DNA from 2 places in the Streptomyces cinereoruber genome. Region 1 is predicted to be linked to the other one. Evidence: riboswitches for the same ligand, from Rfam matches in the RefSeq annotation. Region 1 holds a riboswitch; the other holds the start of a gene.
What was found. A riboswitch is a leader RNA that binds a small molecule or an ion and turns the genes downstream of it on or off. The one in region 1 is predicted to bind cobalamin.
Positions count from the first base shown of each region.

Region 2: another riboswitch for cobalamin. It lies ahead of CP977_RS08350 (cobalamin biosynthesis protein); the one in region 1 lies ahead of cobN (cobaltochelatase subunit CobN).

Region 1 covers NZ_CP023693.1:3,783,046-3,787,985, forward strand. Annotated here, with positions in the region: gene cobN (cobaltochelatase subunit CobN) at 1-2,783, opposite strand, end outside; cobalamin riboswitch at 2,822-2,960, opposite strand; gene CP977_RS16885 (cobalamin biosynthesis protein CobG) at 3,299-4,552, shown strand; gene CP977_RS16890 (precorrin-8X methylmutase) at 4,549-4,940, shown strand, end outside.
Region 2 covers NZ_CP023693.1:1,886,366-1,891,305, forward strand. Annotated here, with positions in the region: gene CP977_RS08330 (hypothetical protein) at 1-309, opposite strand, end outside; gene CP977_RS08335 (alpha/beta hydrolase) at 519-1,646, opposite strand; gene CP977_RS08340 (inorganic phosphate transporter) at 2,029-3,294, shown strand; gene CP977_RS08345 (hypothetical protein) at 3,307-3,528, shown strand; cobalamin riboswitch at 3,664-3,802, shown strand; gene CP977_RS08350 (cobalamin biosynthesis protein) at 3,838-4,809, shown strand; gene CP977_RS08355 (cobyric acid synthase) at 4,806-4,940, shown strand, end outside.

The DNA of each region.
Region 1 (4,940 bases):
AGCCGTACGGCGTCGTCCAGGAGGCCGATGACGTGCGGGAACGCGTCGCGGAAGAAGCCCGAGATGCGCAGGGTGACGTCGATGCGCGGGCGGCCCAGCTCGGCGAGCGGGATCGGCTCCAGGCCGTTGACGCGGCGCGAGGCCTCGTCCCACAGCGGGCGGACGCCGAGCAGGGCGAGGGCTTCGGCGACGTCGTCGCCGGCGGTGCGCATCGCGCTCGTGCCCCACAGGGAGAGGCCCACGGAGGTCGGCCAGTCGCCGTTGTCGGTGCGGTAGCGCTCCAGGAGCGAGTCCGCGAGCGCCTGGCCGGTCTCCCAGGCGAGCCGGGAGGGGACGGCCTTCGGGTCGACGGAGTAGAAGTTGCGGCCGGTCGGCAGGACGTTGACCAGGCCCCGGAGCGGGGAGCCGGACGGGCCGGCCGGGACGAAGCCGCCGTCGAGCGCGTGGACGGCGTGCGCCAGCTCGTCGGTGGTGGCGGCCAGGCGCGGCACGACCTGCTCGGCGGCGAACCGCAGCACGGCCCGGACGTCGGGGCCGTGGTCGGCCGCGACCGACTCGACCGCCTCGACCGCCCAGTCCGCCGCCTCCATCGCCTCGACCAGCTCGCGCGCCTTCGCCTCCGCCTCGTCGGCGGTGGTGCGGGTCGCGGCCGACTCGTCCAGGCCCAGGGCCTCGCGCAGACCCGGCAGCGCCTGCGTGCCGCCCCAGATCTGGCGGGCGCGCAGGATGGAGAGGACCAGGTTGACCCGGGCCTCGCCGGTCGGGGCGCCGCCGAGGACGTGCAGGCCGTCGCGGATCTGGGCGTCCTTGACCTCGCACAGCCAGCCGTCGACGTGCAGCAGGAAGTCGTCGAACCCGTCGTCCTCCGGGCGCTCTTCGAGCCCCAGGTCGTGGTCGAGCTTGGCGGCCTGGATCAGGGTCCAGATCTGGGCGCGGATCGCGGGCAGCTTCGCCGGGTCCATGGAGGAGATCTGCGCGTACTCGTCGAGCAGCTGCTCCAGGCGCGCGATGTCGCCGTACGAGTCGGCGCGGGCCATCGGCGGCACCAGGTGGTCGACCAGGGTGGCGTGCACGCGCCGCTTGGCCTGGGTGCCCTCGCCCGGGTCGTTGACCAGGAACGGGTAGACCAGCGGGATGTCGCCGAGGGCCGCGTCCGGGCCGCAGGCGGCGGACAGGCCGGCGTTCTTGCCGGGCAGCCACTCCAGGTTGCCGTGCTTGCCCAGGTGCACCATGGCGTCGGCGCCGAAGCCGCCGTCCTCGGCGCGGGCCGCGATCCAGCGGTAGGCGGCCAGGTAGTGGTGGGACGGCGGCAGGTCGGGGTCGTGGTAGATCGCGATCGGGTTCTCGCCGAAGCCGCGCGGCGGCTGGATGAGGACGAGGAGGTTCCCGCGCCGCAGGGCGGCGAGCACGATGTCGCCCTCCGGGTTCCGCGACCGGTCGAGGAACATCTCGCCGGGCGCCGGGCCCCAGTGCTCCTCGACCTGCGTCCGCAGCTCCTCGGGGAGGGTGGCGTACCAGCGCTTGTAGTCGGCGGCCGGGATGCGGACCGGGTTCTTCGCCAACTGCTCCTCGGTCAGCCAGTCCTGGTCGTGGCCGCCGGCCTCGATGAGGGCGTAGATCAGCTCGTCGCCGTCGCCCGACACCAGACCGGGCAGCTCCTCGGCGGGCCCGAAGTCGTACCCCTCCTCGATCAGCCGGCGCAGGAGCGAGACGGCGGAGGCGGGGGTGTCGAGGCCGACGGCGTTGCCGATGCGGGAGTGCTTGGTGGGGTACGCGGAGAGGACCAGCGCGAGCTTCTTCTCGGCGTTCGGGATGTGCCGGAGGCGGGCGTGCCGCACGGCGATCCCGGCGACGCGGGCCGCGCGCTCGGCGTCCGCCACGTACGCGGGCAGGCCGTCCTCGTCGATCTCCTTGAAGGAGAACGGGACGGTGATCAGGCGCCCGTCGAACTCGGGGACGGCGACCTGGCTGGCGGCGTCCAGCGGGGACAGGCCCTCGTCGTTCTCCTCCCACGCGGACCGCGAACCGGTCAGGCAGAGGGCCTGGAGGATCGGCACGTCGAGCGCGGCGAGCGCGCCCGCGTCCCAGGCCTCCTCGTCGCCGCCGGCCTGCGCCTCGGCGGGCTTGGTGCCGCCCGCCGCGAGCACGGTGGTGACGATGGCGTCGGCGGTGCGGAGGGTGTCGAGCAGTTCCGGCTCGGGCGCGCGCAGGGACGCCACGTACAGCGGGAGGGCCCGCGCGCCCGCGTCCTCGATCGCGTCGCACAGGGCGCCGACGAAGGCGGTGTTGCCGCTCATGTGGTGGGCGCGGTAGTAGAGCACGGCGACCGTCGGGCCGTCCCCGTCCCGGGCGGTCCGCTCCAGCGGGCCCCAGGTGGGGGCGGCGGCCGGGGCCTCGAAGCCGTGGCCGGTGAGCAGGACGGTGTCGGAGAGGAAGCGGGCCAGCTGCTCCAGGTTGGCGGGGCCGCCGTGCGCCAGGTAGGCGTGCGCCTCGGTGGCGACGCCGACGGGCACGGTGGACGCCTCCATCAGCTGCGCGTCGGGCGCCTGCTCGCCGCTGAGCACGACGACCGGCTTTCCGGCGGCGCGGATCGCGTCGAGTCCGTCCTGCCAGGAGCGGAGGCCGCCGAGGAGGCGGACGACGACGAGGTCGGCGCCGTCGAGGAGGCCGTCGAGATCGGCGAGCGGGAGCCGGGAGGGGTTGGCGAACCGGTACTCGACCGGGCCGCCGGCCGCGCGGGCGCTGAGCAGGTCGGTGTCGGAGTGCGACAGCAGCAGGAGCATGGCGAGGCAGGCCTTCCTCGGGGTTGTCCGCGCCCCGGGTGGTCGTGTGGACGGCAGGAGTTCCTGACTCACCGGCCCGATGGCGCCGGGCCGGCTCACAGTGGCGGGACCGCGCCGGAATCTCACCGGGCTTCCTCCCCGGGGTCCTGGGACCCCATGCCGACTCGCATCCTAGATCGTGGGCCGTGGGGGCTGGAGGGAGCGGGAGGGTCGGACGGATCACACCGGGCCCGGGGGCGGACGGCGGGACGGTGCTTCCGCGCCGGAGGCCCGGCCGGCGGCGCATCCCGGCCGGAGGGCCGAGCGGCCCGTCGGCACACCCCCGCCGAAGGACCGGACAGCCCGTCGGCACACCCCGCCGGAGGACCGGACGGCCCGTCGGCTCGTTCCCGCCGGCAGGCCGGGCGGGCCTCCGCCGCACCCCCGCCGGAAGACCGGACGGCCGACTCGCGCACCCCGCCCGGCGCTCCGAGTCAGGCCGGTCACACCCCGTCGGCCCTCGGTTTCCCGTGGGTATGCTCGCCGCCATGCCGCCCACCCCGACCCCGACGCCCGCCCCCGGCGCACCCCGTGCGCGGGAGCGCGGCGACGCCTGCCCCGGGGCGCTGCGGCTGCACTCCGCCGACGACGGGCACCTGGCCCGACTGAGGCTGCCCGCAGGGAGGTTGACGGCACGTCAGGTCGAGGTCCTGGCGCACGCGGCCGAGACCCTGGGCGACGGGCGGATCAGCGTCACCTCGCGCGGGAACGCCGAGCTGCGCGGCCTGGCCGGCGACTGCGGGGCGGAGCTCGCGGCGCTCCTGGCGGAGGCGGGCCTGCTGCCCTCCCCCACCCACGAGCGCGTCCGCAACATCGTGGCCTCCCCGGCCGCAGGACTCGACGGACTCGGCGCGGCCGACGTGCAGTTGTGGGCCCGCGAGCTGGACGAACGGCTCTGCGCCGCGCCCTGGGCCGCCGCGCTCTCGGGCCGGTTCCTCTTCGTCCTGGACGACGGCCGCGGCGACGTCACCGGCCTCGGCGGGGATGTGACCTTGGTCGCAGTGGCCCCCGGCGCCGCGCTCCTGCGCCTCGGCGACCGGACCGTGCGCGTGGCCGCCGCCGACGCCCCGCGCGCCGCCCTCGCCGCCGCCCGCGCCTTCCTGACCGCCGCCCGCGAAGCCGGTACGGGCGCCTGGCGCGTCCGGGAACTGCCGGAGGGCTCCGGGGTGGACGTCCGGGCGGCGCTCACGACGGCCGGGATCGCGGCGGAGCCCGTACGGGAGCCCCTGCCGCCCCACGGCGCACCCCCCGCCCTCGCCCCCGGCCCCCTGGGCCCCGCCTCCCTCCACGTCCTCGCCCCCCTCGGCCGGTTCACCGCCGGCCGGCTGCGGGCCCTGTTGCCCGCCGACGAGGTGCGGTTCACGCCCTGGCGCGGGGCCGTCGTCGTCGGGGCGGACCCCGGGCGGCTGTCCGGCCTGGAGGCGCACGGCCTGATCACCCGCCCCGACTCCCCCTGGGTCGGCGTCAGCGCCTGCACCGGGCGGCCCGGCTGCGCCAAGTCCCTCGCGGACGTGCGGGCGGACGCGGTCCCCGGCCGTCCCGGCCTGCCCGTCCACTACTCCGGCTGCGAGCGCCGCTGCGGACACCCGCACGGCGACTGGGTCGACGTCCTCGCCGCCCCAGGCGGCGGCTACCTGGTCGACGGCGCCCCCGTCCCCCGTACCGACCTGACCCCCGCGGTCACCACGGCCCGTACCGCACCCCGCACCGCGCCCCGTACAACGAGATGAGCGAGAACAGGATGTTCGACTACGAGAAGGACGGCACGGAGATCTACCGCCGTTCCTTTGCCACGATCCGCGCCGAGGCGGACCTCACGGGCCTGCCCGCCGACGTCGCCCAGGTGGCGGTCCGGATGATCCACGCCTGCGGCATGACGGACCTCGTCCAGGACATCGCGTACTCGCCGGGCGTCGTCGCGAGCGCCCGCGCCGCGCTCCGGGCGGGCGCGCCGATCCTCTGCGACGCGCAGATGGTCGCCAGCGGCGTCACCCGCAAGCGGCTGCCCGCCGACAACGAGGTGCTCTGCGCGCTCTCCGACCCGTCCGTCCCGGCCCTCGCCGCCGAGCTGGGCACCACCCGTTCCGCCGCCGCCCTCGAACTGTGGCGGGACCGCCT
Region 2 (4,940 bases), 1.9 Mb from region 1:
CTGGCCGGGCGTCAGGTCGAGCGCGGCGGCGGCCCGTTCCTGCGGGGGGACGGCGCCGGGGCCGGTACGGGGGGCCGTCCGGGCGCCGCCCTCGACGGCGGCCCAGCGGGCGATCCGTACGGCGTCGGCGAGGACGTGCCGGGCCTGGCGGGCGAGTTCCGCGCGGGGCGGAGTGCCCTCGGGCGGCCGCGGCGCCGGCCGGGTGCGCCGGGTCGTCACGGCCCGTCGGGCGGTGGCCAGCGACCGTGGGCGGACGAGTCGGAGTCTGGAGTTGCGCGCCAATGGTTCATCGGGCTTTCGAGACGTCACGGGGGCAGTCTTCCCGCTGACGGCCCGAAAGCCCAATCGGAATCGGCCGCGCCGTCGGAACGGGGCCCGCGGAGGGCCGGCGGAGACGGTACGGAGACCTCGCGGAGACTTCGGGAAGACCGCGCGAAGTCCCCCGGCCCGGCGCTCCCGGCCGGTAGGGGAAAGGCCTCGGGCCGGTGCCGGGCGGTCCCCGGAGCAGTACCGGGGGCTCAGAGCAGCGGGACGAGGAAGCGCCGCAGGGACTCCTCGTAGCGGGTCGGGTCCGGGTTCCACATCGCCGCGTGCGGGGCGTCCCGGACCGTCCGGAGGCTGATCAGGTCGGGGCGGCGGGCGGCGAGTTCGACGGAGGGCTCCCAGGGGGCGATCGCGTCCTCGGGGCCGTGGAAGAGGAGGGTCGGGGCGCGCAGGGCGCCGGGGGCCGAGGCGAGCCGGAGCAGGTCGTCGTGGGGGCCGGTCCTGCCCTGGGCGGCGCGGACGGCGAGCGGGACCAGGAAGCCGGGGACGTGCCGGGCCGACGCGAGGTTGCGGAGGGTGACCTCCCAGTCCAGGACCGGGGAGTCGAGGACGAGGCCGCCGATCCGGTCGCGGACCCCCGATTCGGCGGCGGCGCGCAGGGCCATCGAGGCTCCGGGTCCCCAGCCGTGCAGGACGACCTCGCGGGCGCCCCGGCGGACGGCGTAGCGCAGGGCCGCGTCGACGTCGCGCCACTCGGAGTCGCCGAGGTGGGTGAGGCCGTCCGGGGAGGGCGGCGCGCCCTCGTCGCCCCGGTAGGCGGGGACGAGGACGGGGATGCGGTGCCGGTGGTAGAAGGGGACGACGTTGAGCGGGTGCTCGCGGGTGGTGCCGAGGCCGTGCAGGGCGATCACCCAGGTGGTGCGCGGGGCGGGCACGAGCCAGGCGGGCAGGGGGCCGAGCTCGCCGGGGATCTCCACGTCCTCGTGGTCGAGCCCGAGGGCGCTCGCGGGCGTGCCGCGGTGGAGCGCGGGGGTGAGCCGGACGCGGGCGCCGGGCCCGGGGGCGCCGAGCTCGATCCGCTCCAGGCGCCGGACGACGGTGTCGGCGGTGTGCGGGGCCCGGGCGAGGACGGGGCCGAGGACGGCGTGCAGGCCGTGGCCCTCCATGCCGTACGTGCCGGGGCGCAGCGAGGCGAGGCTGCGGGTGAGGGTGATCCGGTCGGGGCCCGTGGCGTGCACGGTCAGTCTCGGATCGCCGGGCAGGGGGCGTACGGACGACGCCTTGAGGGCGAGGTCGCTGGCGTACCGGCCGGCCGCGACCGCGGCCGCGCCGGCACCGAGCAGGGTGGTGACGGCCGCTGCCGTCGCTGTAGCCGGGCGCACACCCCCAGTGTCCGCAGGACGGGACCGGGGTGCCACCGGAGGGTCCGGAGGGATGCGTTCCGGGGTGCGGGGGCCCTCCCCGGGAGAGTGACGCGGGTCTCCTCGGCGGGGTCCCCCGGTCGGGTGGTCCGGTCCGGGGAGCGGAACCGGGCGGCGGGGGCGGAACCGGGACGGACCGCCGAGACCTTGCGCGGGCCCGGATTACCCGGGGTCGCAGGGCGACCGCATCGTGGACGGCCCCTCCCGGGGACCCCTCCGGAGCACTAAGCGGAATCTCTTGACACCGGTTAGGGACACCACGCCGCCCGCCCCAGTTCATCTTCCGTTCACCCAGGTTGCTTACGTTCGACCAGCCACTGACGTCAAACGATTGCCTGGGTAAATGGAACACATCACGCTGCTGCTCGCCATTGTGGTCGTGACAGCTCTCGTGTTCGATTTCACGAACGGTTTCCACGACACCGCCAACGCGATGGCCACGACCATCTCGACCGGTGCGCTCAAGCCCAAGACGGCGGTGGCCATGTCCGCCGTGCTCAACCTCATCGGCGCGTTCCTGTCCGTGGAGGTCGCCAAGACGATCTCCGGCGGGATCATCAACGAAGAGGGCATCCGCACAGAGGTGATCTTCGCCGCGTTGGTCGGCGCCATCCTGTGGAACCTGCTGACGTGGCTGCTCGGACTCCCGTCCAGCTCCTCGCACGCGCTCTTCGGCGGTCTCATCGGCGCCGCGGTCATGTCGGCCGGCTGGTCGGCCGTGAACGGCTCCACCATCGTCACCAAGGTCCTCATCCCGGCCGTCGCCGCGCCGCTCGTCGCGGGCCTCGCCGCCATGTTCGCGGCCAAGCTGACGTACAAGATCAAGGCCAACCCCGAGGCGAAGGCCACGGCCAAGGGCTACCGGGCCGGCCAGATCGCCTCCGCCGGTCTCGTCTCCCTCGCCCACGGCACCAACGACGCCCAGAAGACGATGGGCATCATCACCCTCGCCCTGGTCACCCAGGGCGTCGTCGCCCCCGGCTCGAACCCGCCCCTGTGGGTCGTCGTCTCGGCCGGTGTCGCCATCGCGCTCGGCACCTACCTGGGCGGCTGGCGCATCATCCGCACCATGGGCAAGGGCCTCACCGACCTCCAGCCGCAGCAGGGCTTCGCCGCCCAGACCAGCGCCGCGACGGTCATCCTGGCCTCCTCGCACCTCGGCTTCTCCCTCTCCACCACCCAGTCCTGCTCGGGTGCCGTGATGGGCGCCGGCCTCGGCCGCAAGGGCGGTGTCGTCCGCTGGTCGACCGCGACCCGGATGTTCGTCGCCTGGGGCCTGACCCTGCCCGCCGCGGGCCTGGTCGGCGCCGGCGCCGAGTTCCTCACCAAGCAGGGCCCCTGGGGCATCGCCGCCGTCGCGGTCCTGCTCGTGGCCGGCTCGGCCGTCATCTGGGCGCTCTCCCGCCGCAAGCCGGTCGACCACCACAACGTCACGGCCGACGACCTCGACGCCGAGCCCGCGGGCGTGGTGACCACCGCCATCGCCGCCGTCACCCCGCCGCCGCCCGGCTCCGTCGCCGCCGTCGCCGACGAGGACCTCAAGGCGACCATCCTCGCCCCGGCCCCCACCGACCCGACCGCTCCCCCGGCCCCGGCCGCGAAGGTCTAAGGAAAGAACCACATGAAGATCGACTGGGCAGCCCTCGGCTCCGTCTTCGGCGTCAGCCTCGTGGCGACCGTCGTCCTGGTGGGCCTCTTCACCCTCGGCATCGTCGGCCTCACCAAGCAGGAGGAGGCCGAGGCCCGGGGAGGCTCCGCCGCCCTGGCCCGCACCGGCGCCTACGCCTGCTTCGGGCTGTGCCTGGCGGCCGTGGCGTACGGCATCTACCTGATCGTCGTCTGATCGTCGTCCGACGGCCCCCGCTCCACCGGCCGGGCGGTCCGCACCTTCGGGTGCGGGCCGCCCGGTCCCTTTTCCGCCGCGCTTCCTGTGGTGCTCCGCACAGTGCGCCGCCGCAGGTCAAGGCTGGGTTGACGCCCGTTCTCGGCGCGTGGTGGACTGCCGGGGCCATTACGGCGGCAGCAGAGGAAGTCCGGTGCGAATCCGGCGCGGTCCCGCCACTGTGACCGGATCCGAGGGTCCGGGAGTCAGGAACTCTCGCCGCCGGTCACGTCGATCCAGGGCGCGGACCCTGAGTGAGGACATAGCGCCATGCCCGGCCGCAGCAGAGCCACCGGTGTCTTCGCGTACGGAGCGGCCGCGGGCCTCGCCGTCGACCTGCTCCTCGGGGACCCCCGCAGGGGCCACCCCGTCGCCGCGTTCGGCCGGGCCGCCGCCGTCGTCGAGCGGCGCCTCCACCACGACCACCGGGGCTGGGGCGCCCTGCACACCGCCGTCTGCGCCGGCTCCACCGTCGCCCTCGGGGCCCTCGCCGCCCGGGCCGTACGGGACCGGCCGGCCGCCGCCGTCGCGCTGACCGCCGCCTCCGTGTGGGCCGTCGTCGGCGGGACGACCCTGGGCCGGGAGGCCCGCGCGATCGGCGGGGCGCTGGCCGCCGGGGACCTGGAGGTGGCCCGGGAGCGCCTTCCGCACCTGTGCGGGCGCGACCCGCAGTCCCTGGACGGCCCCGCGATGGCCCGCGCGGTCGTCGAGTCGGTCGCGGAGAACACCTCGGACGCCGTGGTCGGCGCCCTGTTCTGGGGCGCGGTCGCGGGCGTGCCGGGGCTCGTCGGCTTCCGGGCGGTCAACACCCTGGACGCGATGGTCGGCCACCGGTCGCCCCGGTACCGGCGCTTCGGCTGGGCCTCGGCCCGCCTCGACGACCTGGCCGGCGGGCCGGGCGCCCGTCTGACCGCCGTCCTCGCGACCGTCGCCGGCGGGAATCCGCGCGGGGCCGTACGGGCCTGGCGGGCGGACGCTTCGAAGCACCCGAGCCCCAACGCGGGCCCGGTCGAGGCCTCCTTCGCGGGCGCGTTGGGCGTGCGGCTCGGGGGCACCCTCTCGTACGGCGGACGCGTCGAGCACCGGCCGGTGCTGAACGGGGAGGGGCGGGCCGTCGAGGTGGCGGACATCGAACGGGCGGTGGCGCTCTCGCGCCGGGTGACCGCGCTGACCCTGGCCGCCTGCGTGGGCGGCCGTCTGATCGCCGACGCCGTGCGGCGCGGGAAGCGGAGGGCTTCATGAGGGGCGGGAAGGGCGGGGGGCTGCTGGTCGCCGGGACCACGTCCGACGCGGGCAAGAGCGTCGTGACGGCCGGGATCTGCCGGTGGCTGGTCCGCAAGGGTCTGAAGGTGGCGCCGTTCAAGGGGCAGAAC